4 regions of the Methylibium sp. genome follow, and region 4 is predicted to be linked to each of the others. Evidence: predicted binding sites of a transcription regulator. Region 4 holds the regulator's gene; each other region holds the start of a gene.
The links. The regulator FNR, encoded in region 4, switches genes on or off when oxygen is low (the NO sensors DNR and NnrR bind a similar motif). The targets are predictions, from matches to a motif close to TTGATNNNNATCAA.
Positions count from the first base shown of each region.

Region 1: ACQY9S_RS03485 (hemerythrin domain-containing protein) is a predicted target of FNR. The motif match lies at 4,678-4,691, and genes of this name have one in related genera.
Region 2: ubiM (5-demethoxyubiquinol-8 5-hydroxylase UbiM) is a predicted target of FNR. The motif match lies at 2,342-2,355, and genes of this name have one in related genera.
Region 3: ACQY9S_RS05380 (OmpW/AlkL family protein) is a predicted target of FNR. The motif match lies at 5,291-5,304, and genes of this name have one in related genera.

Region 1 is NZ_OZ257250.1:733,184-740,310, reverse strand. It holds gene acnA (aconitate hydratase AcnA) at 132-2,873, shown strand; gene ACQY9S_RS03495 (arsenate reductase) at 2,882-3,232, opposite strand; gene ACQY9S_RS03490 (hypothetical protein) at 3,296-3,814, opposite strand; gene ACQY9S_RS03485 (hemerythrin domain-containing protein) at 3,934-4,593, opposite strand; tRNA gene ACQY9S_RS03480 (tRNA-Lys) at 4,841-4,916, opposite strand; tRNA gene ACQY9S_RS03475 (tRNA-Lys) at 4,957-5,032, opposite strand; gene ACQY9S_RS03470 (tRNA threonylcarbamoyladenosine dehydratase) at 5,074-5,850, opposite strand; gene ybgF (tol-pal system protein YbgF) at 5,847-6,635, opposite strand; gene pal (peptidoglycan-associated lipoprotein Pal) at 6,637-7,127, opposite strand, start outside.
Region 2 is NZ_OZ257250.1:3,522,677-3,529,803, forward strand. It holds gene ACQY9S_RS16560 (extracellular solute-binding protein) at 1-839, opposite strand, end outside; gene ubiM (5-demethoxyubiquinol-8 5-hydroxylase UbiM) at 1,034-2,308, opposite strand; gene ACQY9S_RS16570 (DUF883 family protein) at 2,595-2,918, shown strand; gene ACQY9S_RS16575 (phenylacetate--CoA ligase family protein) at 2,944-4,353, opposite strand; gene ACQY9S_RS16580 (universal stress protein) at 4,562-5,401, shown strand; gene ACQY9S_RS16585 (RNA polymerase sigma factor) at 5,435-6,733, opposite strand; gene ACQY9S_RS16590 (SRPBCC family protein) at 6,769-7,127, opposite strand, start outside.
Region 3 is NZ_OZ257250.1:1,146,221-1,153,347, forward strand. It holds gene ACQY9S_RS05360 (SRPBCC family protein) at 1-531, opposite strand, end outside; gene ACQY9S_RS05365 (aerobic carbon-monoxide dehydrogenase large subunit) at 531-2,945, opposite strand; gene ACQY9S_RS05370 ((2Fe-2S)-binding protein) at 2,942-3,433, opposite strand; gene ACQY9S_RS05375 (FAD binding domain-containing protein) at 3,456-4,319, opposite strand; gene ACQY9S_RS05380 (OmpW/AlkL family protein) at 4,623-5,225, opposite strand; gene ACQY9S_RS05385 (LytTR family transcriptional regulator DNA-binding domain-containing protein) at 5,441-6,196, opposite strand; gene ACQY9S_RS05390 (hypothetical protein) at 6,385-7,127, shown strand, end outside.
Region 4 is NZ_OZ257250.1:587,670-594,796, forward strand. It holds gene ccoN (cytochrome-c oxidase, cbb3-type subunit I) at 1-1,045, shown strand, start outside; gene ccoO (cytochrome-c oxidase, cbb3-type subunit II) at 1,070-1,699, shown strand; gene ACQY9S_RS02740 (cbb3-type cytochrome oxidase subunit 3) at 1,710-1,880, shown strand; gene ccoP (cytochrome-c oxidase, cbb3-type subunit III) at 1,873-2,796, shown strand; gene ccoG (cytochrome c oxidase accessory protein CcoG) at 2,825-4,309, shown strand; gene ACQY9S_RS02755 (hypothetical protein) at 4,341-4,586, shown strand; gene ACQY9S_RS02760 (hypothetical protein) at 4,605-4,859, shown strand; gene fnr (fumarate/nitrate reduction transcriptional regulator Fnr) at 4,888-5,613, opposite strand; gene hemN (oxygen-independent coproporphyrinogen III oxidase) at 5,787-7,127, shown strand, end outside.

The DNA.
Region 1 (7,127 bases), 150 kb from region 4:
ATGGAGCGAAATGCGGGGGCCGTACGCGGGCCCTCCAAATGGGCGCGGCGTCACGGCGTGCGGGCTGTCATTCCGAACTGGCATGCAAACCGCATAATCGTTTGCAACGCCAACACACCGAGGTCGACACCATGCCAGCCACCCGCCAGCACGCCTTCCCCAAGACCCTGAAGAGCTTCAAGACGGCCTCCGGCAAGGAAGGCAAGTTCTACTCGCTGCCCGAGCTGGCGAAAAGCTTCCCCAACGTGGCGCGGCTGCCGGTCTCGGTGCGCATCGTGCTGGAGAGCGTGCTGCGCAACTGCGACGGCAAGAAGGTCACCTCGGCCCACGTCGAGCAGCTCGCGAACTGGCAGCCCACCGCCGAGCGCAGCGAAGAGATCCCCTTCGTCGTCGCCCGCGTGGTGCTGCAGGACTTCACCGGCGTGCCGCTGCTGGCCGACCTGGCCGCGATGCGCAACGTGGCGGCGAAGATGGGCAAGAACCCCAAGGCGATCGAGCCGCTGGTGCCGGTGGACCTGGTGGTCGACCACTCGGTGATGATCGATCACTTCGGCTCGGCCAAGGCGCTGGACCTGAACATGAAGCTGGAGTTCAGCCGCAACCAGGAGCGCTACCAGTTCATGAAGTGGGGCATGGACGCCTTCGACACCTTCGGCGTCGTGCCGCCCGGCTTTGGCATCGTGCACCAAGTCAATCTGGAGTACCTGGCGCGCGGCGTGCACAAGACCCAGGGCGGCGCGCTTGGCTCTGTTTACTACCCCGACACGCTGGTCGGCACCGACAGCCACACGACGATGATCAACGGCATCGGCGTGGTCGGCTGGGGCGTGGGTGGCATCGAGGCCGAGGCCGGCATGCTGGGCCAGCCGGTCTACTTCCTGACGCCCGACGTCGTGGGCTTCGAGCTCACCGGCCAGCTGCGCGAGGGCGTGACGGCCACCGACCTGGTGCTGACGGTGACCGAGATCCTGCGCAAGGCCAAGGTGGTGGGCAAGTTCGTCGAGTTCTTCGGCGAAGGCACCCGCACCCTCGCCCTGCCCGACCGCGCCACGATCGGCAACATGGCGCCCGAGTATGGCGCCACCATGGGCTTCTTCCCGGTCGACGAGAAGACCATCGACTACTTCCAGGGCACCGGCCGCAGCAAGGCCGAGATCGAGGCCTTCGAGGCCTACTTCAAGGCGCAGAAACTGTTCGGCATACCGAAGGCCGGCGACATCGACTACAGCGCGGTCGTGAAGCTCGACCTGGGCACGGTGGCGCCCTCGCTGTCGGGCCCGAAGCGGCCGCAGGACCGCATCGAGCTCGGCAACGTGAAGTCGCAGTTCGGCTCGCTGTTCAGCAAGCCGCCGGCGGAGAACGGCTTCAACCAGCCGGCCGAGAAGCTGGGCCAGGCCTTCACCACCAGCGATGGCCTGGAAATCAGGAACGGCGACGTGCTGATCGCCGCCATCACCTCCTGCACCAACACCAGCAACCCGGGCGTGCTGCTGGCCGCCGGCCTGCTGGCGAAGAAGGCGGTCGAGGCCGGGCTGAAGGTGAAGAAGCACGTGAAGACCTCGCTCGCGCCGGGCTCGCGCATCGTCACCGAGTACCTGGAGAAGGCGGGCCTGCTGCCCTACCTGGAAAAGCTGGGCTTCTTCGTCGCCGGCTACGGCTGCACCACCTGCATCGGCAATGCCGGCGACCTGACGCCCGAGATCAACGAGGCGATCACGAAGAACGACCTGGTGTGCGCCGCGGTGCTGTCGGGCAACCGCAACTTCGAGGCCCGCATCCACCCGAACCTGAAGGCCAACTTCCTGGCCAGCCCGCCGCTGGTGGTGGCCTATGCGATCGCCGGCACCGTGAGCCGGGACCTGATGACGGAGCCGGTGGGCACCGGCAAGGGGGGCAAGCCGGTCTACCTGGGCGACATCTGGCCCACCAGCGACGAGATCTACAAGCTGATGAAGTTCGCGATGGACGGCAAGGCCTTCAAGAAGAACTACGACAAGGTCAAGAGCGACCCCGGCAAGCTGTGGGAGCAGATCAGGGGCGTGAAGGGCAACGTCTACACCTGGCCCAAGAGCACCTACATCGCCGAGCCGCCGTTCTTCCAGGACTTCACCATGGAGCCGGCCGTGGCCGACGCCGGCGTGAAGGGCGCACGCATCATGGGCCTGTTCGGCGACTCGATCACCACCGACCACATCTCGCCAGCCGGCTCCTTCAAGGAGACCACGCCGGCCGGCAAGTACCTGCTCGCGCACGGCGTGCTGAAGGCCGACTTCAACAGCTACGGCTCGCGCCGCGGCAACCACGAGGTGATGATGCGCGGCACCTTCGCCAACGTGCGCATCAAGAACCTGATGCTGCCGCCCAAGGACGACGGCTCGCGCGAGGAAGGCGGCTACACGCTCTACCAGCTCGACGGCGCGGACAAGGGCAAGAAGCTCGCGATCTACGACGCCGCGATGCAGTACGTCGCCGCCGGCGTGCCGACGGTGATCTTCGGCGGCGAGGAGTACGGCACCGGCTCGTCACGCGACTGGGCCGCCAAGGGCACGCAGCTGCTGGGCATCAAGGCGGTGGTGGCGAAGAGCTTCGAGCGCATCCACCGCAGCAACCTGGTCGGCATGGGCGTGCTGCCGCTGCAGTTCAAGGGCGGCGACTCATGGACCTCGCTCGGGCTGATCGGCGACGAGGTGGTCGACGTGGTGGTCGACGCCGACATGAAGCCGCAGTCGGACGCCACGCTGGTGATCACCTCGCCGACCGGCGAGAAGAAGACCGTGACCGTCACGCTGCGCATCGACACGCCGATCGAGGTCGACTACTACCAGCACGGCGGCATCCTGCCCTTCGTACTGCGGCAACTGCTCGCAGCCTGATTCCTCTCTCAGCGCCGCAGCCGGGCGCTGAACGCTGCCTCGTCGAAGCCGACGGTCACCCCCCCGGGCCATTCGACCACCGGCCGCTTGACCAGCGAAGGATGGGCCCTGAGCGCTTCGCTGGCGCTGGCGGCGTCGACAACGCCGTCGCGCACGGCTGCATCGAGCTGGCGCCAGGTGGTTCCCTTGCGATTGACCAGCGTTTCCCAGCCGACATCGGCCACCCAGGCGGCCAGCGCGGCGGGCGGCACGCCCTGCTTCTTGAAATCGTGGAAGGCGTAGCCGACGTCGTGGGCGTCGAGCCAGGCACGGGCCCGCTTGACGGTGTCGCAGTTCGGGATGCCATACAGGGTGATCATGCTCATGGGGTGGGGCTTCGTACTTCGCACTCCGGCGTTCGCTCTTGGAACGGCCCGGCAAGTTCACATGTGACCGTCGAAAAGGTCGTCGCACTGGGGGTCGACGTTGTGGCCCAGCTCGGCCACCTTGTTCGACGTGTCGAGGCTGACCTGGAACCACACGCAGAACGGCGTCTCGTAGCGGTAGGACCAGAGCTGGTGCTGCTGGCGTGACAGAAACTGCACGTGCGACGGATGGCCGATGCGTTGCAGCACCTCGTCGCGGCTCATGCCGATCTTCAGGTCGAGAAAGTTCTGCTCGGTCAGCACCTGGTCCGACCGGAGCAGCCGGTCGCCGGCATCGAAGTCGAGCATGTAGGTGTGGCGCCCCATCGGCCCGCGCGCGAACTCGAGCCGCTCACCGCCATCGGGCTGCGGGTAGCGTGCCGTCGGCGCCCCCATCCGCTCGATCACCTGGGCCTCGCCCACCCCGGGTGCCAGCCCTCCAGGGCCATAGCCCGCACACCCGCTCGACAGCAGGCCGACCACCAACGCCAACGAAGCGACCACACCACTCCGTCCGCAGCCATACACCCAGCTCATTGCGTTCACCTCGTCGAGAGTCCCCTGCTCGGCGGAAATTCTGCCCCCGTACGGAATCCGACCTCGTTGTGGGGCCAGCACGCCCCGTTTGCAGCGCATCTCGGCGTTCAGACCGGCACCTAGAGAACGAGCACATGCCCCTGCTGCGCGGGCCGTGCGGTGGCGCGCCCCGCCAGCGCCTCCAGCGCAGAGCCCAGACCCGACAGCAGCGGTTGGGCCTCGGTGATCCGCTTGAAGACGGCGGCGTACACCTCCTCGTCTTCGCCGCCCGCGAGCGGATCGCGGTTCTGCAGGAAGGCCGCATCCAGCTCGCTCCAGTCGGCATCGCTGAGCACGCGCTCTGCCATCGGCAGCACCATCGTCTCTTCCGTCCGCATGTGGTTCAGGTAGAAATGCATGTAGGCCTTCATCGACTGCTCGAAGCGGCCCCGCCGGTCTTCGCCTTGCGGCGTCTCGGCCATCACCTCGAAGGCCAGCAGCTCGTGCTCGAGCTTGCGGATGAACTGCTCGCCCTGTGCATGATCCTGGTCGAGCCGGTTCAGAATGGCCGTGCGCTCGCCACTGCGCGCGCGCAGCATCGGGAACAGCAACTTGCTTTCCTTGGCGTGGTGCAGGCGCTCGGGAAACTCGTCGACGTAGAACAGCATCGCGCGCAGCATGCCGAAGTCGGGCAAGGTCCCGCGCCGGCGGTGCTCCGCCAGCAACAGATTGATGGCGCGCAGCATCGCGGACAGGGCGCGGTGCTCTCGGCGGATGATGGTCAAGCTGACGCGCGTCATGGCGGGCCTCTGCTGCGGATGGAGCTTGGGCGACGGGGTATCTTGCTGCGACCTGTAGCCTCGGCCCGGTGGGCAGCGCCTGCTTTGAGCCAGATCAAGCGAACCGGTCTGAACCTGCCGCTGCTTTTACAGATCCCAAAATGGACAGTGGTCTCAAACCAAGTGGCGCTTTACAGCGCAATAAAGGTTTTTGTCACGGCCAGAAATGACAAAGGCCTCGCACTGTCGTGCGAGGCCTTGTCTTTCTTGGTGGGCCCTGAGTGACTCGAACACTCGACCTACGGATTAAGAGTCCGCTGCTCTACCAACTGAGCTAAGAGCCCGTGAACTGGCCACGGTGTGGGCGCTGGGTGAAGCGCACCTTGGTGGGTTGTGCGTGACTCGAACACGCGACCAACGGATTAAAAGTCCGCTGCTCTACCGACTGAGCTAACAACCCGCCGTAGAGCCGCTCATTATAGCCAGACTTTTTACGTCGATTCAAGTCTGCGCGTCGCGGATCACGAGGCCCTCGATGATCTCACCTGCCGCCACAAAACCAAAGGTCGCGGTGACGCTGACGGCCGATCCGTAGCCGTGGCAGTTGAGGCTGCCATCGACTTCGCAGGCGCCGTCGGGCCCGCGCACCGGCTCGCGCGAGAACACGCAGCGCAGGCCCACGGCGCCCTGGCGGGCCGCGCCATGGTGCTGACGCAGGCGCTGGCGCAGCGAGGCGAGCAAGGGGTCGTGCGTGACCGCAGCCAGGTCGTCCACCTCGACCGCCTGAGCGCGGCGCTTGCCGCCTGCGGCACCGACCGACACGAACGGCAGCGCGCCGGCCAGGGCCCAGGCCGCCAGCACCGCCTTCGCACGCACCTGGTCGCAGGCGTCGACGAGCGCATCGACCGGCTCCGGCAGCAGGCCCGGCCAGTTGTCGGGTTCGACGAATTCCTCGACCGTGTGCACCCGGCAGCCAGGGTGAATCTGCGCGATGCGCTCGCGCAGCGCCTGCACCTTGGCCTGGCCGAGCGTGCCGCCCAGCGCCTGCACCTGGCGGTTGATGTTGGACTCGCTCACCTGGTCGAGGTCGATCAGGGTCAGCGCGGCCACGCCGCTGCGCGCCAGCGCTTCCGCCACCCAGGAACCGACGCCGCCGACGCCGATCACCGCCACGCGCGCCGCCCTCAGCCGGGCATAGCCGGCGTCGCCGTAGAGCCGCCGGAGGCCGCCGAAGCGGCGCTCCGGATCGGCCTCGTCCGGTGCCGGCAGCGCACTCACTTCAGCGAAGCGAGGCGTTCACGGCCGGCCTGCGCAGCCTCGCTTTTCGGGTAGGCCTTGAGCAGCTCGTCGAGCGTGCGGCGCGCTGCCTTGGTGTCCTTGAGTTCGATCTGGCAGTTGGCGATCGACAGCAGGGCCTCGGGCGCACGCGGGTGGTCCGGCGCCGCCGCGACCAGCGCTCGGAACGAGGGTATGGCGTCCTTGTAGTCGCGCTTGCCGTACTGCGCGTTGGCCAGCCAGTACAGCGCCGCAGTCGAGTAGCCGCTGCTCGGGTAGCGACGCTGGAAGGCGCTGAAGGCATTCACGGCCCCCGTGAAATCGCCTTGCCGCAGCACGTTGACGGCGTCGCCGTAGAGCCGCGTCTCTTCGGGTTCCGCGAGGAACTCCTTGCCGTCGAGCGTGACCTTCTGCGGCTCCATCTTGCGCAGGCGCTCGTCGATGCCCTGCTGCACGTCCTTTTGCCTGCGCTGCAGGTCGGCCACATCGCGCTGCAGCTGCTCGTCGCTGCCGCGCAACTTGGCGAGGTCGGCACGCAACTGCTCGATGGTCGAGTTGAGATCGAGCAGGCTGCGCCGCAACTGGTTGACCTGCTCGGTCAGCTCGGCTTCGCGTGCCTTGGAGCCCTGCTCGACCTGGTCGATGCGGGCGCGTGCGTCCAGGATCGCCCGGCGCGCCTCGTCATCGTCGAACAGGCCCGCCTGCGCGGCCCCGGCGCCGAGCAGCGCCGCGGTCAGGACCAGCGTGCGCCAGCCGGCGCGCTTTGCCGTGACGGTGCCCGAAGACATGTCAGCGGTCGCGCAGTTCGGCACGGCGGTTCTTGGCCCAGGCGGCTTCGTCGCTGCCGGTGACGGCCGGGCGCTCCTTGCCGTAGCTGACCGACTCGATCTGCGCGTCCTGCACGCCCAGCAGCGTGAGCGACTTGGCCACCGCCTCGGCGCGCTTCTGGCCGAGCGCGAGGTTGTACTCGCGGCCGCCGCGCTCGTCGGTGTGGCCTTCGATCACGACGCGCTTCTTGCGGTCGCCGTTCAGCGCCTTGGAGTAGTTGTCGACGATCGGGCGGAACTCGTCCTTCACCACGAAGCTGTCGAAGTCGAAGTAGACGACCTTGCCGAGCGCGCCGGCCTGCTGGGCCGACAGATCCACATTGGCCACCTGCGACTGGCTGGTGCCGCTGGCCGAGCCACCGGCGCCCGCACCACCCACCGGCGTGGCGGTGCGGCTTTCCACCGGCGGCTCGTCCAGCTTCACCGGCGAGCTGCAACCGGCCAGGGCCAGTG
Region 2 (7,127 bases), 1.6 Mb from region 4:
GCCAGCGCCGGATCCCTGGCACCGCGCGTGATCGCCCAGCAGTCCAGCCAGGCCAGCGCCCCTTCCCTGGGAATGGCATAGCCGGCATCGATGCCGGCCGCCTTGATCGCCTGCAGTTGCTGGGTGCCGTAGTTGGCAAACAGCAGCGCCGCGTGGCGGCGCTTGAACAGGGCCACCGATTCGTCCGGCTGGGTGTAGAAGCCGGCCGCGTTGCGTCGCAGGGCGATCAGCCGGTCCACGGCCCGCGGCCAGCTCTCGTCGTCCAGCCTGAAGGGCGATTTCAGGCCCAGCAGCTGTGCCGCCAGCGAGAAGTTGTGCGTGCCGCCGTTGTAGGCGACCACCTTGCCGCGGTAGCGCTCGTCCCACAGGGCGGCGATGGAGTCGGGCGCGCGGCCGACCTGCTGGCGGTCGTAGATCAGGCCCATCTCGGCATAGGTGTAGGGAATGGCATAGGCCGTTCCGCCGTGCACCAGGCCGGGGATGGCCGCCAGGTCGCGAAAGCGCGGCAGTTGCCGGGCGAGGTGGGGCATCGAGGGCGTCGCGATCCCGACCACCAGCCCCTGCCGGATGTAGCGTTGCAGCTCGGCGGTGTTGACCGCGAAGACATCGAAGTCCTGCGCGCCGTTCCGGCTGATCTTCTGCCACAGGTCGACGTCGGAGTCGACGATGGTGACCTCGGCCCTGCTGCGGGTTCGTTGCTCGAAGGTCTTGACGATGTCCGGGTCGGCATAGCCCGGCCAGGCCAGCACGCGCAGTGCTTGCGCGGCGCGGGCCGTCGCCGGCGCGATCGCTGAAAGCGCCAGGCAAAACTGTCGGCGGTTGAGGTGTGCTCGGTTCATGCGTGGGTCAGGCCCGTGGGCGTGTCGATCCCGGTCCGCGGCGAGCCCGACGGCAGGCACGCCACCGCGCCAGCGTACGCCTGTGCGCAAAGCGGTCGCGCCTCGCAGGGGCACTGCGCGCGCCACCCCGGCTGGCGGTGGCATCCCGAGGGCCGGTGCGGCCCGATCGTTGTCGATCTGCCGCGGGCGGCAGCCTACGGCCCGAAGCCCGGGCCGCGCCGGCGGTGCCAGGGCGACAGCGTCCGCGCCGCGTCGCGGGCCTCGGTCAACTGGCGCGTGAGCGCCGACCTGATCAGGCCGCTGAACGGCGGCACGCGCCCGGCCAGCGCCAGCACGGTGCGGCGGACCAGCTTGGGCAGTGCGCGCTCGTCGGTGAACAAGGACACGAGCGCGTTGGTGCCCAGGTACATCGGCAGCGTGGCCCGGCGGTGTTCGTGCTCGAAGGCCTGCAGCGTGGACAGCGCACCGATGTCGCGCCCGGCCGAGTGCGCCGCCGCCAGCTCCCGCGCCAACACCTCCACGCCGTAGAGCCCGAAGTTCCAGCCGTGCGCCGTGACCGGGTGCATGCCGACCGCGGCGTCGCCGATCAGCGCGAAGCGCGGTGCGGCGAAGCGATGCGCATAGACGCCGACCAGCGGATAGTGGTGGCGCGCGCCGACCGCGCGCATCGCGCCCAGCCGCCCGCCCGACTGCAGCTCGATGCGGGCCGCGAACTCCTCGTCCGGCAAGGCCAGCCACTGCGCTGCGAGGTCGCTGCTCACCGTCACGATGGCCGATGCCTGGCGCTCGTTCAACGGCAGCAGCGCCAGCGAGTTGCCGTAGCGGAAGCACTCCCATGCGATGCCGTCGTGGGGCTGCTCATGGGCCACGCGGCCGACGATCATGCTGCGACCGAAATCGTGCACCGACGCGCCGATGCCGGCCATGCGCCGCGTCTGCGACAGGCGGCTGTCGGCGGCGACGACCAGCGGGGCGCTCAGGCGCCGGCCGTCGGCGAGCGTGACCCGGGCGCGGTCGGGGCCCAGCGCCAGCGCAGCGACGCGGGCCTCGCAGGCCAGTTGCACGCCGGGGCGGCTGCGCGCCGCGGCCAGCGCCGCGCTGCGGATCCGGTGGTTGGGCACCAGCCAGCCCAGCGGCGATGGCGGGCCCCCGTCCTCCTGCACGGCGAAGCGCAGCAACGAAGGGCTGTTGCCGTCGAGCACGCGGGCTTCGCACAGCGGCGCGACCTCGGCCGGCGACAGGTGCTGCCACAGGCCCAGCGCCTGCATCACGCGCCGGCCACGCTGCGTCAGCGCGATCTCGCGGCCGTCGGGTGCCGGGGCCTCGAGCGCGGCGAGGGAGCCCTGTTCGAGCAGCTGCACCGACAGGCCGGCGTCGGCCACCGCGCAGGCCAGCGCCAGGCCGGCCGGGCCGGCGCCGATGATGAGCACGTCCGCATCGGCGCCCCGGGAGGAGTCAGGCAGAACCACCAGCGGATGGTGCCCTGCCGCGGGGGCCGGCCCTTGACGCAAGTCAAGCGTCCTGCGCCCGTTGCTGCCTAGAGATCGGGCGCCACGACCTGTGGGCCTTGCCGGCGCACTTTCTGCATGCCGAGGGCAACTGCGTGTCCGGCCGGGCGGCTGGCCTTCGATGCCCAGGCTCCGCCTCCGATTGACCCTGGTCAAACGTCGCCCCCGCCATCTGCCTAGCATGGCCCGATCCACAACCCGAACGCCGCGGCGGCCAGCGCTGCGTTCCAACGGCAAGGAATGCACCATGGACCCGACAGCCACACCCCCCGAGCTCGCCGCCCGCGAACGCCTCGCCCACGGGCTGCAGCAAATGGTCGACGAGGCCAGCCACCTGCTCAAGGACGCGCAGCGCGCCGGCGGCGACCAGCTCAACGCGACGCGCGACAAGTTCGAGACGCAACTGCGCCGCGCCCGGGCCGAGCTGGGCCGGCTCGAGGACGAGGCGATGTACAAGGCTAGGCGCGCCGCGCGCAACACCGACCACGCGGTGCACGAACATCCCTACGCCGCGATGGCGGTCGCCGCCGGGGTGGGGCTGCTGGTCGGCATGCTGATCGCGCGCCGCTGAGCGCGCGGGGTCTCGCTGCCGCCCCTCAGCGTCGGGCGGGCACGCCGGCCGGCAGCACGACCACGCGGCGCAGCTTGCCGCTGGCGCGCTGGTGCAGGGGGGCCGCGCGGCCGAGCGAAATCTGCGTTCCGGTGACGCCGTGGTGCGCGAGGAACGCCGCCAGCGCGCGCCGCGAACTCTCGAAGGCGGTCCGCGCATCGGTCACCGCCGCCTCGAAGCGCAGTTCGATCGAGCCGTCCGCTGCGCACAGCACCTGGAACTGGGTGACGTGCGCGCCCTCCTCGATGGCGGTTTCCAGCGCCAGCGGCAGGATCGTGACCGGACGGCGCCGCGCGTCCCGCAGCCGCAGCGTGTCGTCGGCACGGCCCTGCACCTCGATCAGCGGGAAGGCGCTGCCGCAGTCGCAGCGCCCGGCCAGCCGGCGCACGCGGTCGCCCAGCTGGTAGCGCAGCAGCGGCTGCGTGTGGTTGGCCAGGTTGGTGAGCAGCGTGGTGTGCGACATGCAGCCCGCCGGGACCGGCTGCAGGCGCTCGTCGACCGGCTCCAGGACCACCCAGTCGTCGTTCAGGTGCAGGTGGCCGTGCGCGCACTCCCAGGCGATCGTGAAGAACTCGGAAGCACCGTAGTTGTTGCGCACACTGCAGCCGAAGGCCTCGCGGACCAGCTCGCGCTGCTCGTCCGACAGCTGCTCGCCGCCCATCCACACCTCCTTCAGCGTCAGCTGCAGCGCGCCGTCCTGCTGCATCCGCGCCAGCGCCGCGGCGCAGCTCGGGTAGGTGATCAGCACCGTGGGCTGCAGCGCCTGCAGGTCGCAGGCCACGTCGCGCAGCGGGTCGAGCACCGAGAACACGCGGATCTGCGGCGCCAGTGCGGCAGGCACCAGGCGCCGCAGGCGCTCCATGCTCACCAGGCCGGCGAAATGGCCGCCGGTCGCGCCGACGAAGGCGAAGCGCTGGCGCGCGCCCCAGCTGCCGAGCGACGGCTGCGCCGGGCTGGCACCGCGCAGGCGCAGCGCGTCGATCGCGTCGTAGGCGGCCAGGCTCCGCGCGTCCTGCACGAACAGCCCCGGCTCGCCGCTGGTGCCGGAGCTGGTCCACAGCAGGTAGTCGCCGAGCCAGGCGTCGGCAATGCGGCCCGGGTCGGCCACGAAGGCCTTCGCGGCGGCGTGGGTGATGCGCCGGTCGGTGGCCCAGTCGTCGAAGTGCTGCATCAGCTCGGCCTTGCACACCGGCTCGAAGTCGGCGAGCTGCCGGGCGTGCGGCTGACGCCCACGGTAGAACGGCGAGTCGCGCAGCGCGGTGTCGATCAGGCTTTGCAGTCGCTGCTCGCGCAGCCGCCGGCCGGCGCCCGCCGGGTCCAGCCCCGCGCACCAGGTCTCGCTCCAGGCCCGCATCCACTGCCAGGCGTTGAAGGGGGGTGGGGGGTGCGTGGTCATGCGGGGGTGGTGCCTGGGTGAGAGCGGGAAGCGCTTCGGCGCCGGGCGGCGCGAGGCACGAGCATGCGCCCGAGGCGGCAGCGCTGGCAAGGAGGGACGCGCCGGCCCGTTGCTGCACGGCGCCGGCCGCCTGGGGCCCGGTTGATCCACGTCAAGCCATGCCCGCCGATCGGGACTAGCGTTGAAGCCTCGCATGAGGAGCAAGACGATGAGCGACCTGAAGTCGATCCTGGTTCATCTGGACGATTCGAGCGGCAGCGCGCGGCGCTTGCAAGCGGCGCAGCGCCTGGCCGCGGCCCACGCGGCGCAGATCGACACGCTGTACGCGGTGATGCCGTCGATGCTGCAGAACCCCTATGCCTTCACCATCGAAGCGGGCGCAGCCTCGCTGCTGATCGAGGCCGAGAACGAGCAGCGCGAGCGCGCCCGTGCGGCCTTCGAGCAGGAGCGCCGCGCCGCGGGCGGCATGCCGGGCGTGAAATGGAGCGAGACGCGCGGCGAGCCCGTCAGTGCCTTCGTGCGCCGTGCCTGGGGGGCCGACCTGCTGGTGCTGGGCCAGCACGACCCCGACCACACGGTCTATGCCGGCGTGCCGCCGGACTTCACCGCGTCGGTGCTGATCGACAGCGGCAAGCCCGCCCTGGTGCTGCCCTATGTCGACACCGGCCCGACGCTCGGCGATACCGTGATCGTGGCGTGGAAGTCCACGCGCGAGTCGGCGCGCGCCGTCACCGCGGCGCTGCCGCTGCTGCAGCGGGCGCTGAGCGTGCACGTGATGGCCTGGGACGAAACGCCGGACGCCGACCAGCGCACGCCGCTGGAGATCGAGTCCTTCCTGCAGCGCCACGACGTCACGGCCACGGTGCACCGCGACGCGCCGCCGACCGGTGGGCTGGGCGAGCTGCTGCTGTCGCAGGCGGCCGACCTGCTGGCCGACCTGCTGGTGATGGGCTGCTACGGCCACGGTCGTGCGCGCGAATGGGTGCTGGGCGGCGTAACGCGCACCGTGCTGCGCTCGATGACGCTGCCGGTGCTGATGGCCCACTGACCGCAGGCGCCTCGCAAGCCGCCGGCCCGCCCTTCAATTCGATGCGTTCGAATGCAATGCCGCATGAGCGGCGCGCGCCCGCTCCAGCAGCAGCTCGCGTTCGCGCACATTGCGCGTCAGCGCTGCGGCGCGCTCGAACTCCGTGCGCGCTTCGTCATGGCGGCCCAGCTTGGCCAGCAGGTCGCCGCGCACGCTCGGCAGCCAGTGGTAGCCGGCCAGCGCCGGACTCGATGCCACGGCGTCGACGACCTCCAGCCCGGCCGCGGGCCCGAAGGCCATGCCGACCGCCACCGCGCGGTTGAGCTCGATCACCGGCGACGGCGCCACCTGCGCCAGCGCGTCGTAGAGCGCGACGATCAGCGCCCAGTCGGTGTCGGCAGCGCGCGCGGCGCGCGCATGACAGGCGGCCAGTGCGGCCTGCAGCGCATAGGGACCGCGCATGCCGCCCAGCGCCGTGGCACGCGCCAGCGCGGCGAGGCCGCGGCGGATCAGCAGCGGGTCCCAGCGCGAGCGGTCCTGGTCGAGCAGCAGCACCGGCCGGCCCTGCGCGTCGACGCGGGCATGGGTGCGCGAGGCCTGGATCTCCATCAGCGCCACCAGGCCATGCACCTCGGGCTCGTCGGGCGCCAGCCCGGCCAGCACGCGGCCCAGGCGCAGCGCCTCCTCGCACAGCGCCGGGCGCATCCAGTCGTCGCCGGCGGTGGCCGAATAACCCTCGTTGAAGACGAGGTAGACGACCTCCAGCACCGAGGCCAGGCGCGGCGCGCGCTCCTGGGCCTGCGGCACCTCGAAGGGCACGCGGGCCGCGCTCAGCGTGCGCTTGGCGCGCACGATGCGCTGCGCGATCGTGGCTTCCGGTGTGAGGAAGGCGCGCGCGATCTCGGGCGTGCTCAAGCCGCCCAGCAGTTTCAGCGTGAGCGCCACGCGTGCCTCGGTGCTGAGCACCGGGTGGCAAGCGGTGAAGATCAGCCGCAGCAGGTCGTCGCCGATGTCGTCCTGGCGCGCCGCGTCGAGCGCATCGACGAAGTCCGGCACCACGCCGGCCTGCAGCGCATCGAGGTCGTGGCCCAGCTCCTCGTGCTTGCGCGCATGCAGCGCGTCCTGGCGCAGCCGGTCGAGCGCGCGGTGCTTGGCGGTGGTCATCAGCCAGGCACCGGGCTTGTCGGGCAGGCCGTCGGTGGGCCAGTGTTCGAGCGCGGCGACCAACGCGTCCTGCGCCAGCTCCTCGGCCAGGCCGACGTCGCGCACCATGCGCGCGACCGCGCCGATGATCTTGGCCGATTCGATGCGCCAGACGGCGTCGATCGCGCGGTGCGTGTCGGTCGTCGCCACCGGTCGCCGCCGCTCAAGCCGCGCTCGCGGGATGCTCAGCGCGCCTCGGCCGCGGCCTTCAGGTTCACGAGGCCGGCCTCGAAGTCGCGGCCGACCATGCGGTCCATGCTGAAGAACACGCCCATCAGCTTCGACACGAAGGTGGCGGGGCCGTGCATCGCCCAGGTGACGGTGGTGCCGCCGCCGTCCGGGCGCAGCGCGAACTCGGCGGTGTTGTGGGCCGTGAAGGGCTGCTCGAAGTCGAGCGCGATCGTCACGTGCGTCGGCGCCGCGGTGTCGGTGATCTTCATGCTGCCGACACCGACCTCCTTGCTCTCCCAGGCGTAGAAGGCGCCGGGGCCGCGTGTCACATCGCCATAGCGCTGCTTGATCGCCGGGTCCTTGCGCGCGTAGG
Region 3 (7,127 bases), 560 kb from region 4:
AGCCGCAGGCGGCTTGGTGGGGGGCATCGGATGTGCGCCAACCGCGCGGAGCGCGGCGGCCGTAGCCGCACCAGGAACGGCCGCCGCAGCGGTGCGGAAGTTGTCGGCGAACTGCGCGAGCATGGCGTCGGCGATCGGCACCAGCAACCGACCGCCGAACTGCGCCAACTTGCCGCTGACGGTGACGGTCGCCACACCGACCAGTACCGAAGTGCCGGCCGACTCGCCGGCTTCGAGGTGAGCGACGAGGTTCATCGACGCAGACGAGCCGCCCTTGTCGGCGCCCTTGCCCAGCATCTCCAGCCGGCGTATCGAGGCGTCGAGGCCCAGCACCTCGATGTCGCCGTTGAAGCTCATCACGGCGGGGCCGACCTTGCTCTTGACGATGCCCTTGTAGTGCGTGGCATCCAGCTGATCGGTGATCTGGGCCCCCGGCATACAGCCGGCCACCGCGCGGATGTCCGAGAGGATGACCCACGCCTGTTCGCTGGACACGGCCAGCGGGTAGCGTTTGTTGAGTTCGACTTCCATTACAGCGCCACTCCGGACTTCTTGAGTTGCTGCCACACGCGGTAGCTGTTGTGCGGCATGGTCATCTGCGTCACACCGAGGTGCGCGAAGGCGTCAACCACCGCCGAGGTGAAGGTCGGGATCGAGCCGACGTGCGGCGACTCGGCCACGCCCTTGGCGCCGATCGGATGGTGCGGCGACGGCGTTACCGTGTAGTCGGTCTCCCAATGCGGGGTTTCGACGGCGGTGGGCAGGTAGTAGTCCATCAGCGTGTTGCCCAGCAGGTTGCCCTGTGCGTCGAAGGGCATCTGCTGGCCCATGGCCACTGCGAATCCTTCGGTCAGGCCGCCGTGGATCTGGCCCTCGATGATCATCGGGTTGATGCGGGTGCCGCAGTCGTCCAGCGCGTAGAAGCGGCGGATCTTGGTCTCGCCGGTGCTCCGGTCGATGTCGACCACGCACAGGTAGATGCCGAAGGGGAAGGTGAAGTTGGGCGGGTCGTAGTAGTGAACGGCCTCCAGGCCCGGCTCCAGTCCGGCAGGCGGCTGGTTGTACGCGGCCCATGCGATGTCCTTCATGGACTTGAACTTCGCGTCGTCGCCCTTGACCTTGAAGCGGTCGATCTCCCAGTCCAGATCGTTCTCACCGACCTCGAGCAGGTGCGCAGCGATCTTGCGCGCCTTGGCGTGGATCTTGCGCGCGGCCAGCGCGATCGCGGCACCGGCCACCGGCGTGGAACGCGAGCCATAGGTACCCAGGCCATACGGCGCAGTGGACGTGTCTCCTTCTTCCACCTGGATCACCTCGGACGGGATGCCCAATTCGGTGGCGATGATCTGCGCGTAGGTGGTCTGGTGACCCTGGCCCTGCGTGATCGTGCCCATGCGGGCGATCGCGCTGCCAGTCGGGTGGATGCGGATTTCGCAGGAGTCGAACATGCCCACGCCCAGGATGTCGCACATCTTGCTGGGCCCTGCGCCCACCACTTCGGTGAACGTGACCAGGCCGATGCCCATCAGCGTCGGACTCTTGGGGTCGGCACGCTTGGCGGCTTGCTCAGCACGCAGGCCCTTGTAGTCCACCGCGTCCAGCACCTTCTTCAACGCCGTGTGGTAGTCGCCCGAGTCGTATTCGAAGCCGAAGGCACTGGTGTAAGGGAATTGCTCCTTGCGGATGAAGTTCTTGGCGCGGATCTCGGCCTTGTCCATGCCGAGCTTCTGCGCCAGCACGTCGACCATGCGCTCGATCAGGTACACCGCCTCCGTCACGCGGAAGGAGCAGCGGTAGGAAACGCCGCCCGGCGCCTTGTTGGTGTAGACCCCCTTGACGCTGCAGAAGGCCGCCGCGATGTCGTACGAACCCGAGCAGATGTGGAACATGCCCGCAGGGAACTTGGTGGGGTCGGCGCAGGCATCGAAGGCGCCGTGGTCCGCGAGGACATGCACGCGCAGGCCCAGGATCTTGCCGTCCGGCGTGGCGGCGAGTTCGCCGTCCATGTGGTAGTCGCGGGCGAACGCCGTCGTGGAGATGTTCTCGACTCGGTCCTCGACCCACTTGACCGGCTTGCCCAGCACGATGGACGCGACGATGGCGCAGACATAACCCGGGTAGATGCCGACCTTGTTGCCGAAGCCGCCGCCGATGTCGGGGCTGACGATGCGCACCTTGGATTCCGGGATGCCCGACAGCAGCGAGACCACCGTGCGCACCACGTGCGGCGCCTGCGAGGTGATGTAGGTTGTCAGCTCGCCGCGGACCGGATCGAAGCTGGCCACGCAGCCACAGGTTTCCAGCGGGCAGGGATGCACGCGCGGGTAGACGATCCGCTCGCTCACCGAGACGGGCGCGTTCGCGAAGGCAGCATCGACCGCCGCTTTGTCGCCGGCCTCCCAGGTGAAGATGTGGTTGTGGTGATCGCGCTTGCCGTGAGCGCCTTCGGTCTTGCCTGCCAAGTCTTCGCGCAGCACCGGCGCGCCGGGATCGAGGGCCTTGTATGGATCGATCACGACCGGCAATTCCTCGTACTCGACCTCCACCGCCTCGACGGCATCCGCGGCGATGTAGCGGTCGTCGGCGATCACGATCGCCACTTCCTGCATCTGGAAGTGCACCTTCTCGTCGGCCAGCACCGCGGCCACGTCACCGGCCAGCGTGGGCATCCAGTGCAGCTTGAGCGGCTTGAGGTCGTCGGCAGTCAGCACCGCGTGCACACCGGGGATGGCGAGCGCGGCCGCCTTGTTGATGCTCTTGATGCGGCCGTGCGCGATCGGCGAACGCACGATGTCCATGTGCAGCATGCCGGGCATCTTGATGTCGTCGACATAGTTGCCCTTGCCCTGGATGAAGCGGGCATCCTCCTTGCGCAGACGGCTCTCGCCCATGCCTTGCAGGGCGGCGCTGCGCTCGAGCAGCTTCGGGTCAGCAGGTGCGTTCATGCGGCCTCCTTTTGGGTCTCGCGCAGCTTGGCGGCCGCGTACAGCACGGCCTTGACGATGTTCTGGTAGCCCGTGCAGCGGCAGAGGTTTCCGCTCATGCCCATCCGCACCTCGGATTCGGTGGGGTCGGGGTTCTCTTGCAGAAAGCGGTAGGCGCGCATCAGCATGCCGGGCGTGCAGAAGCCGCATTGCAGGCCGTGCTCCTTGTAGAAGCCTTCCTGCACCGCGTGCAGGACACCGGCGTTCGCGAGACCCTCGACGGTTTGCACGTCGGAGCCGTCGCACTGGATCGCGAGATGCGTGCAGCTCTTGACCGAACGGCCGTCGATGTCGACCGTGCAGGCGCCGCAGTGGCTGGTATCGCAGCCGATGTGCGCGCCGGTCAACTGGCAGTCCTCGCGCAGGAAGTGGATGAGCAGGGTGCGCGGCTCGACCGCTTTCTCCACGGCGCGGCCGTTCAATTTGACGGTAATGAGTTTCTTGCCCATGAGGGTGTCTCCGTTCTCTTTGTCACTGGCAGCGGGAGGCTGCCTTGCGGATCGCGCGCTTGACCATCTCGCCGGCCATGGCGGTCTTGTATTCGCGGTCACCGCGCAGGTCCTCGGCCGGATCGCAGATCGCCATCGCCTTGGCGGCAGCGTCGACAATCGTTGCGTCCGACAGCGGCTTGCCGAGAAGCGCCGTCTCGGCATCGCCTGCGCGCAGTGCGGTCGCCGCCACGTTCGTGAGCGCAATGCGCACCGCGCTGACCTTGCCGCCGTCCATTCGCATCACGACAGCCGCGCCGGCGGTGGCCCAGTCACCCGTCTTGCGCTTGAGCTTTTCGTAGGCGTAACCAGTTTTCGGGGCGAAAGCCGGCACGCGGATCTCGGTGAGGATTTCATCTTCGGCCATGTCGGTCATGTAGGTGCCGAGGAAGAAGCTGTTGGCCTTGACCATGCGCTGACCCTTGGGCCCTTCGAGCACCAGGGTGGCGTCCAGCGCAATGGCAATCGCCGGATGGTCGTTGCCCGGGTCGCCGTGGGCGATGTCGCCGCCGATAGTGCCGCGATTGCGCACCTGCGGGTCTGCGATCAGTCGGGCCGCCTCGGGCAGGATCGGCAGCCTGGCCTGGAGAATCTTCGATGAGATCAGGTCGTTCTCGACCGTCATCGCACCAATCACCACCGTGCCACTCTCTTCGCGGATGCCGCGCAAGGACTCGATCCGGTTCAGATCGATGAGGTGCTCCGGCTGCGCAAAGCGCAGCTTCATCATCGGCAGCAGGCTGTGCCCGCCGGCCAGCAGCTTGGCGTCGGGGCCGAGCTGGCCCAACAACTTCAACGCGTCGGCGACCGAGCGTGGCGCGTGGTACTCGAATCCGGGTGGAATCATCGTGACTGTCTCCTGTGGTGCAAGGCGCCTTCGCGGGGCGACCCTTGCTTTGATATTGATCAAGCGGGGGTGACCTTAGGCTCCAGAACGAAACCCGCTTCGGCGCTTGCACGAACCCCGGCGTGGCCCGCACGAAATGCGGAGCGAACTGCACGAAATGCAGCTCACCACAGGGTGCCTGGGAGTAACCCGATTGCGGGTTTTTACGAGGTCAGTGCTAGCTGTCGGTCTCGGCGACGCCCGGTCCCTGCGGCCGGTGCGGCGCGCTCGAGCGCCGCACCGGCCGAGGTCAAAGCCAGCGGCTCAAAACCTGTAGCCGACTCCGATGCCGATCAGGGTCGGATCGACCTTGATGGTGCCGAGATTGGTGCCGTTCGCGAACAGGTCGGTGCGCAGCTGCACCTTCTTGATGTCGAGGTTCAGCGACCATTCCTTGGTCAGCGCGAAATCGACACCCGCCTGCAGCGCCAGACCGAAACTGTTCTTGTCGATGGTGAACCCCGCCGGCAGGTCCACGTTGGAGAAGCGCGTGTAGTTCAGGCCCAGGCCCAGGTAAGGCTTGATGGTGCCGAAGTTGGTGAAGTGGTACTGGGCCGTCAGCACCGGGGGCAGGTGCTTCAGGGTACCGATCTTGCCGCCGTGCGCGGTGGAGCTGACGTCGTGCTTCTGCGGGTAGGTCAGGATCAGTTCGGCCGCGATATTGGGCGTGAAGAAGTAGCTGATGTCGACCTCCGGGATCACCTTGCTATTGATGCTCACGTCGGTGATGGCGATGTCGTCCTTGTTGGCCGGATCCAGATTCACGGCGCGGACGCGCACCAACCAGTCGCCGGCGGCCTGGGCGTGGGCCAGCGGGGCCAGACCGCCAACAACGGCAGCAATCAGGGCAAGGTGGATCTTCCTCATGGTGGGACTCCTGTCTCATGATGTTTATGTGGTGTACGGCGCCCTTCGCGGGCGCGCCGCGGTACTTGACTTGCGTCAAGTGGCGGCGAACTTAGGTCCGAAGGCGGAGCCCGGCCCGGCGGATGCACGAACACCGGGAAGGCATGCACGAAATGCAGCACACGCCGCACGAAGTGCAGTGCTTTGTCGGGGCTGGCGGACAAGCCCCGGCGGGTTCAGCGTGGGCTGTCGGTCTCGGCGATGCCCAGCCGCTCCAGCAGGAGCGGCACGCTGGAACGTGACACCGGCAGCGTGGATGCGTTGCCGCGCAGCTTGAGGCTGACCTTGCCGTCGTCGCGCACGAGCTGTTCAGCGAATTGCAGGTTGGCGAGATAGCTGCGGTGGATGCGCAGGAACGAAACGCCATCGAGCCGCTCGGCCAGGTCGCTGATGTTGAGATTGCAGAAGCTGGTCCCGTGCTCCGTGCCGATCCACGTGTAGTGGCCTTCGGCGCGGATATAGATCACCGCCTCGACGTCCACGAGGACAATCCGGTTCTGTGACACGGTGGGGATCTTCCGCAGCTGCCGCTTGGTCTGTGGCTTCTGCGTGGTCGGCTCGTCTCCACTGACCATGTCGGTGATGTCGTAGAAGATCAGCAAGTGGTTGACCGTATCGCCACGCTGATCCGACATCTTGCTGACCTTGATGAGCAACACCCGCTCGGGGATGTTGATGATCATGGTCATCGGCGGAGGATTGCTGACCGGGCACTCGGCCTGATCGAGCAGGAACTTCACTTTCGACTGTGAGCGCTCCGGATGGAAGGACAGCACCATCTTGTCGAAGGGCTGCTTCTCGTCGACCGGGAGCACGCGGCGGGCCAGACTGTTCATCGCCACGACCTTCAGGTCGCGGTCCAACTGCACCACGCCCACATCGAAACGCTCGAGGTGGTAGAGGGGGGTGCCGAAATTCGTGCGCGAATTCATTCAGGACTCTGCAGGTCGATGTGCAATTGAATCACGCTCTCTCGTGGCGCCTGACAAGGGTTGTCCTGAATGTTATTCACGCACACCGGCTGCCGGTCCGGGCGCCAGAGCGATATTCCCGCCAAGCTCTCATGGTTGTCCTGAAGCCGTGATCGGACCACCTTGCCGCGAGCGCCAGGCCGCGCCCCGTGGATAGACTGGCGCGCATGTTCGAGCGCTGCCCCAAATGCCATCACCACCCACTGCCGCTGGAGCAGGCCTTGCCGGCGGCGTGCCCGGCGTGTGGCGTGATCCTGGCCAAGCTGGTGCCGCCCGGGCCGGTGGCAGCCGGTGTTCCGGCTGCGACCCGTGATCGCCGCCCGTTCTGGGCCGCCGCGGAGAGCGTGGCAGGCGATGCCGCCGCCGACGCGCCGGGCTTGCGCGGCTGGCTGTTACATGTGCCTGCGCGCGTCGACGTCACGCGGTTCTGGCTGCGGCTTGCGCTGCTCGCGTGCTTTGCCATCTGGGGCCTGCGCCTGATCGCGCTCGACTACCGCAGCGGGGAGATGGCTTCGTCGTTCATTCACGGGCCGCTGCTGGTGTTCCACGAGGCCGGCCACGTGCTGTTCAGGCTGTTCGGCGAGTGGGTGGCGGTCCTGGGCGGCACGCTGGGTCAGCTGCTCATGCCCGCCGTGCTGGTCGCCGCCTTCGTGCTGAAGAACCGTGACCCCTTCGGTGCCGCCATCGGCCTGTGGCTGCTGGGCGTGTCGCTGCTCGACATGGCGCCGTACATGTACGACGCGCTGCAGCCGCAGCTGGTGCTGCTGTCGGGTGCCACCGGAGAGGCGGGCGGCCACGACTGGATCTACCTGTTCTCCTCGCTGGGCCTGCTGCCCAAGGCGCAGTTCATCGGCGCGCTGGTCCACAAGCTGGGTGCGCTGGTGCTGCTGCT
Region 4 (7,127 bases):
GATCGACATCCTGATCACGCTGGTCTGGGTGGCCTATGCGATCGTGTTCTTCGGCACCATCGGCATCCGCAAAGTGCGCCACATCTACGTGGCCAACTGGTTCTTCGGCGCCTTCATCCTGACGGTGGCGCTGCTGCACCTGGTCAACAGCGCCGCGCTGCCGGTGAGCCTGACCAAGAGCTACTCGGCCTACGCCGGTGTGCAGGACGCGATGGTGCAGTGGTGGTACGGCCACAACGCGGTCGGTTTCTTCCTGACCGCGGGCTTCCTGGGAATGATGTACTACTACATCCCCAAGCAGGCCGAGCGCCCGGTCTACAGCTACCGGCTGTCGATCGTTCACTTCTGGGCGCTGATCTTCACCTACATGTGGGCGGGGCCGCACCACCTGCACTACACCGCGCTGCCTGACTGGGCGCAGAGCGTCGGCATGGTGTTCTCGCTGGTGCTGCTGGCGCCGAGCTGGGGCGGGATGATCAACGGGATCATGACGCTCAGCGGCGCCTGGCACAAGCTGCGCGACGACCCGATCCTGAAGTTCCTGATCGTCTCGCTGTCCTTCTACGGCATGTCGACCTTCGAGGGTCCGATGATGTCGATCAAGACGGTGAACGCGCTGTCCCACTACACCGACTGGACCATCGGCCACGTGCACAGCGGTGCGCTCGGCTGGGTCGGCTTCATCTCGATGGGCTCGCTGTACTACCTGATCCCGCGCATGTTCGGCCGCAAGGAGATGTTCAGCGTGCGTGCGATCGAGCTGCACTTCTGGATCGCGACCATCGGCGTCGTGCTCTACATCGCCGCGATGTGGATCGCCGGCGTGATGCAGGGGCTGATGTGGCGTTCGGTGAACCCCGACGGCACGCTGGTCTACAGCTTCGTCGAGGGCGTGAAGGCGACCTTCCCGTTCTACGTGGTGCGCCTGCTGGGCGGGCTGCTGTACCTGGGCGGCATGCTGCTGATGGCGTGGAACGTCGTGATGACCGTGAAGGTGGGCAGCCGTGAGCGCGTGCCCGTGCCAACCTCGCTCGCAAGAGCCTGAGTCACCCGTCAAGGACCTGATGACATGAGCAACGAACACAATACGGCGCCGGCCAGCGGCCACGCGCGCATCGAGACGTCGAACTGGCTGATGATCGTGCTGATCCTGGTGGTGGTGGCGATCGGCGGTCTGGTCGAGATCGTGCCACTGTTCTTCCAGCGCAGCACCACCGAGCCGGTGGCCGGCCTCAAGCCCTACACCGCGCTGCAGCTCGCCGGCCGCGACGTCTACGTGCGTGAGGGCTGCTACAACTGCCACTCGCAGATGATCCGGCCGTTCCGTGCCGAGACGCTGCGCTATGGCCACTACTCGGTGGCCGGCGAGTTCGTCTACGACCGGCCGTTCCAGTGGGGCAGCAAACGCACGGGCCCCGACCTGCAGCGCGTGGGCGGTCGCTACAGCGACGAGTGGCACCGCATCCACCTGAACAACCCGCGCGACCTGGTGCCGGAGTCGAACATGCCGGCCTACACGTGGCTCGCGACGGCGCCGGTCGACGCCGCGATCATGCCCACCAAGCTCAAGGTCCTGCGGCAGCTCGGTGCGCCCTACAGCGACGCCGAGGTCGCGCAGGCGGCCGACGACGTCAAGGGCAAGACCGAACTCGATGCCCTGGTGGCCTATCTGCAGGTGCTCGGCACCGCGGTGAAGTGAGGAGCGTGAGATGAACCTGAATGAACTGCGGGCGGCGGTGACGCTGCTGTCCTTCCTTGTCTTCATCGGCATCGTGGCCTGGACGATGGCGCGGCGCCGCCGCGAGGCCTTCGACGAGGCGGCGCAGCTGCCGTTCGCGGCCGGCGACGAGCCCAACCGGCTGGAGGGCCGCCATGAGTGATTTCGTCACGAGCGGCTGGCCGCTCTTCATCGGCATCGTCACGGTCGTGGGCCTGGCGGCCTGCCTGATACTGCTGTTCATCGCCAGCCGGCGCAAGGTGATGGCGGGCGACAACACGACCGGCCACGTGTGGGACGGAGACCTGCGCGAGTTGAACAACCCGCTGCCACTGTGGTGGGTGGGGCTGTTCGTGCTGACCGTGCTGTTCGGTGCGCTCTATCTGGTGCTCTATCCCGGGCTGGGCTCCAATCCGGGCCAGTTCGACTGGACCTCGCGCTCGCAGTACCAGGCGGAGATGGAGCGTGGCCGTGCCGAGGCCGAACCCCTCTACACCCGCTTCGCCGCCATGCCGGCGGCCGAACTGGCGCGCGACCCGCAGGCGCATGCCCTGGGCGAGCGGCTCTTCATCAACAACTGCGCCCAGTGCCACGGCTCCGACGCGCACGGCAGCAAGGGCTTCCCGAACCTGACCGACAACGACTGGCTGCACGGCGGTGCGCCCGAGCAGATCGCGCAGACCATCGCACAGGGGCGCCAGGGCATGATGCCGCCGATGGCCGCGGCGGTCGGCAGCGCCGAGGACGTGCGCAACGTCGCCAACTACGTGCTGAGCCTGTCCGGCAGCCCGCACGACAGCATCGCTGCACAACTGGGGCGCGAGAAGTTCGGTGCCTGCGCGGCCTGCCACGGTCCGGGCGGCAAGGGCAATCAGGCCCTGGGCGCACCCAACCTGAGCGACAAGATCTGGCTGCACGGCTGGGGCGAGGACGCGGTGATGAAGATGGTCAACGAAGGCAAGACCAACGTGATGCCGGCGCATGCCGGGCGGCTGAGCGAGGCGCAGATCCAGGTGCTGGCCGCTTACGTCTGGGGGCTGTCGAACACCGGCGGCGCCGCGGTCGCGGCGAAGCAGTGAACTGCCGGAGCGCGACCCCGAGCCGCTGATGAATCGTCCTGCCTCACGCGTCATCCCCATCGCTGCCGCGCCCGACGACACGGGCGAGATGGTGTCGCTGTACGCGAAGCAGGCGACGATCCATGCGCGCGCGGTGCACGGCTGGTTCGCCGCCTGGCGCTGGGCGCTGGTGTGGCTCACGCAACTGGTGTTCTACGGCCTGCCGTGGCTGCCGTGGAACGGCCGCCCGGCGGTGCTGTTCGACCTGGGGGCGCGGCGCTTCTACATCTTCGACCTGGTGCTCTATCCGCAGGACTTCATCTACCTCACCGGCCTGCTGATCCTGTCGGCCTACGGCCTGTTCCTGTTCACCGCCGTGGCCGGTCGTCTGTGGTGCGGCTACGCCTGCCCGCAGACGGTCTACACCGAGATCTTCATGTGGGTCGAGCACCATATCGAAGGCGACCGGCAGGCGCGCCTGAAGCTCGACGCCACGCCCTGGGGCGCCGCGAAGCTGGCCCGCAAATCGGCCAAGCATGCGGTGTGGCTGGCGATCGGGCTGTGGACCGGCTTCACCTTCGTCGGCTACTTCACGCCGATCCGCGAGCTGGGCGGCGAGGCCCTGAGCCTGTTCGGTCTCGCCGGCCCGGGTGCCGCCGGGCCGGGCCCCTGGGAGTGGTTCTGGGTGCTGTTCTACGGCTTTGCGACCTACGGCAATGCCGGCTTCATGCGCGAGCAGGTCTGCAAGTACATGTGCCCCTATGCGCGCTTCCAGAGCGCGATGTTCGACCACGACACGCTGATCATCAGCTACGACACCGCGCGCGGCGAGCCGCGCGGCTCGCGCCCGCGCAGCCTGGCGCACGACGCGCTGGCGGCCCAGGGCAAGGGCGACTGCATCGACTGCACGCTGTGCGTGCAGGTCTGCCCGACCGGCATCGACATCCGCCAGGGGCTGCAGTACGAGTGCATCGGCTGCGCCGCCTGCATCGACGTCTGCGACGGCGTGATGGACAAGATGGACTATCCGCGCGGCCTGATCCGCTACGCGACGCAGAACGGCCTGGCCGCCGGCCGCAGCACGCTGGACTGGCGCCGGGTGTTCCGTCCGCGGGTGCTCGTGTACAGCGTGATCCTGCTGCTGGTCTCGGGCGGTTTCGTTGCCAGCCTGGCACTGCGCAGCCCGGTGCGGGTCGACGTGGTGCGCGACCGTGGCACGCTGGCGCGGCTGGTCGACGAAGGGCGCATCGAGAACGTCTACCGTCTGCAGGTGATGAACGCGACCGAATCCGCGCAGCGCTACCGCGTGGCCGTGAGCGGCATCGCCGGTGCCCAAGCGCAGGTGCGCGGCGAGGTGCTGCTGGCGCCGGCCGAGTCGCGCTGGGTGCCGGTGGCCGTGCAGATCCCGCCGCAGACGGCCGCGGCGCTGGGGCCGGGCGCGCACCCCTTGCGTTTCGAGCTCACACGCGAGGTCGACGGCAGTCAGCCGGCGTTCAGCGTGGTCGAGAAGTCCACTTTCGTCGTGCCGCGCTGAGTGCGGTACGCTGCTCACCAGGAGAGTCTCCATGGCACAGACGAACGCAAAGATCCTGGCGCCCTCCCCGGCAGCGCAGCTGCCGTGGTGGCGCGAGCCCATGCTCTGGCTGGTGCTCGGCGGGCCGCTCGTGGTGGTGGTGGCCGCCATCGCCACCGCCGTGATTGCCGTGCGCGGCAGCGACCCGGTGCTCAGCCGCGCGAGCGAGTCCCTCGACAGCAGCACGCCTGCGGTGCAGGCACGCAACCACGCGGCCACGCCCAGGGCGCCGCACTAGGGCCGGCCGGGACACGCCATGAGGCAACGCACGTTGTGGATCGCCTGGCCCTCGTTCATGATGGCTGGCGTGCTCGAGATGCTGGTGTTCAGCGCCGCCGATCCCGCCGACTTGAGCGGCTGGGTCGGCAGTGCGTTGCAGAGCGTGTCACCGGCGGGTGTGTACACGCTGGCCTTCTTCAGCTTCTGGATCGTGTGCGCGCTCACGTCGATGCTGACGCTGCTGCTGGCGACGCCGGAGCCCGAGGGAACCGAGCCGCGCCGCTGGCCCTGAGTGAGCGGGGGCCTCCGCGCTCGGGGGCTCAGCAGGGGCCGTTGACGAGCCGGCGCAAGCCGGCTTCGTCGAGCACGCGGATGTCGCGTTGCTTCACTTCGAGCAGCCCCTCGTCCTGGAACTTCGAGAAGGTGCGGCTCACCGTCTCGAGCTTGAGGCCGAGGTAGCTGCCGATCTCCTCGCGCGTCATGCGCAGCACCAGCGACGAGGCCGAGAAGCCGCGCGCCTGCAGCCGCTGCGTCAGATTGAGCAGGAAGGCGGCGAGCCGCTCCTCGGCGCGCATGCTGCCGAGCAGCAGCATCACGCCGTGGTCGCGCACGATCTCGCGGCTCATGATCTTGTGGAACTGGTGCTGCAGCGGTGTCGACTCGCGCGAGAGCGTCTCGAGCTGCGTGTAGGGGATCTGGCAGACCTGCGAGTCCTCGAGCGCCACGGCGTCGCAGGCATGGCGGTCGGTGCTGATGCCGTCCAACCCGAGCAGCTCGCCCGCCATCTGGAAGCCGGTGACCTGGTCGCGTCCGTCGTCGGCCGAGACGCGGGTCTTGAAGAAGCCGGTGCGTACCGCGTAGAGCGACTCGAAGCGATCACCGGCGTGGAACAGCGCGTCGCCGCGCTTGACGGCACGGCGGCCACCCACCAGTTCGTCGATCCGGTCGAGGTCCGCATCCGACAGGCCGACCGGCAGGCACAACTCGCGCAGGTTGCAGCTCGAGCAGGCAACCTTGAGCGCTTCGATGCGGATGGGTTGTTCCATGCGGACCATTATGGGTGCGCGCTCGGCGTGAGCTCCGCAAGGCGCGTCAGCGGGTGTGTCCGGGGCAAGTTGCATGATCGGCCTCAAGATGAGTGCAGATTGTCCGGGCCCGTCGACCCCGGGGCTTGATGCAGATCAAGTGCAGGGCGCTGGGCGCTGGGCACAGTCTGGGCATGTCCAGCACTCCCACGACCGCCAAGCCGGCGCCCGCCGCACCGACCGAGGAGCTTCTGAGCCGACTGGACGCGGGCGGGCCGCGCTACACCTCCTATCCCACGGCGGACCGCTTCGTCGAGGCCTTCGGTCCCGCCCAGTACCGGCAGGCGTTGGGGCAGCGCCGCAGCGGCCCGCAGTCGGCCGGTGCGGTGGGCGGCAGTTCACCGCTGTCGCTGTACGTGCACGTTCCGTTCTGCGAATCGGTCTGCTACTACTGCGCCTGCAACAAGGTGATCACGCGCCAGCACCGGCATGGCGCGGAGTACCTGGAGTCGCTCGGACAGGAGATCGCGCTGCACGTGGGCGCGCTCGGCCCGGGGCAGCGCGTGAGCCAGCTGCACCTCGGCGGCGGCACGCCGACTTTCCTCAGCGACGGCGAACTCACGCAACTGATGTCGCTGCTGCGCGCGGCCTTCGACGTGCAGACGCAGGCCGAATGTTCGATCGAGGTCGACCCCCGCACCGTCGATGCCGGGCGGCTGGCGCACCTGAAACACCTCGGCTTCAACCGCCTGAGCTTTGGCGTGCAGGACTTCGATCCTGCCGTGCAGCAGGCGGTGCACCGCATCCAGCCGCAGGAGCAGGTCTCGGCACTGATGGCCAGTGCCCGCGCGCTGGGCTTCGATTCGATCAACATCGACCTGATCCACGGTCTGCCGAAGCAGACGCCGGCTTCGCTGGCACGCACGGTGGAGCAAGTGGCCCGGCTGCGGCCGGACCGCGTGGCGCTCTACGGCTACGCGCACCTGCCGCAGCGCTTCAAGCCGCAGCGGCGCATCCATGCGCAGGACCTGCCCGGCACGGCGCAGCGTGTCACGATGCTGTCGAACGCGATCGCCGGCTTCCTGGAGCACGGCTACGACTACATCGGCATGGACCACTTCGCGCTGCCGACCGATGCGCTGGCGACGGCCAAGCGCCAGGGGCGGCTGCACCGCAACTTCCAGGGCTACAGCACCCAGCCCGACTGCGATCTGATCGGCCTGGGCGTGTCGGCGATCGGTCGCGTCGGTGCGACCTACAGCCAGAACGCCAAGTCGCTGCCGGAGTACCAGGACGCCTTGCGCGCCGGCGAACTGCCGGTGGTGCGCGGCCTCGTGCTGACGCGCGACGACGTGGTGCGCCGCTCGGTGATCATGGCGCTGATGTGCCAGGGCCGGGTGGTGTTCGAGTCGATCGAGCTGGCCCATCTGCTCGACTTCAGGCGCTACTTCGATGCCGAGCTGCAGCGGCTCGAGCCGCTGGTCGGGCAGGGCCTGGTCGAGATCGACGCCGACGCGATCCAGCTCACGCCGCTG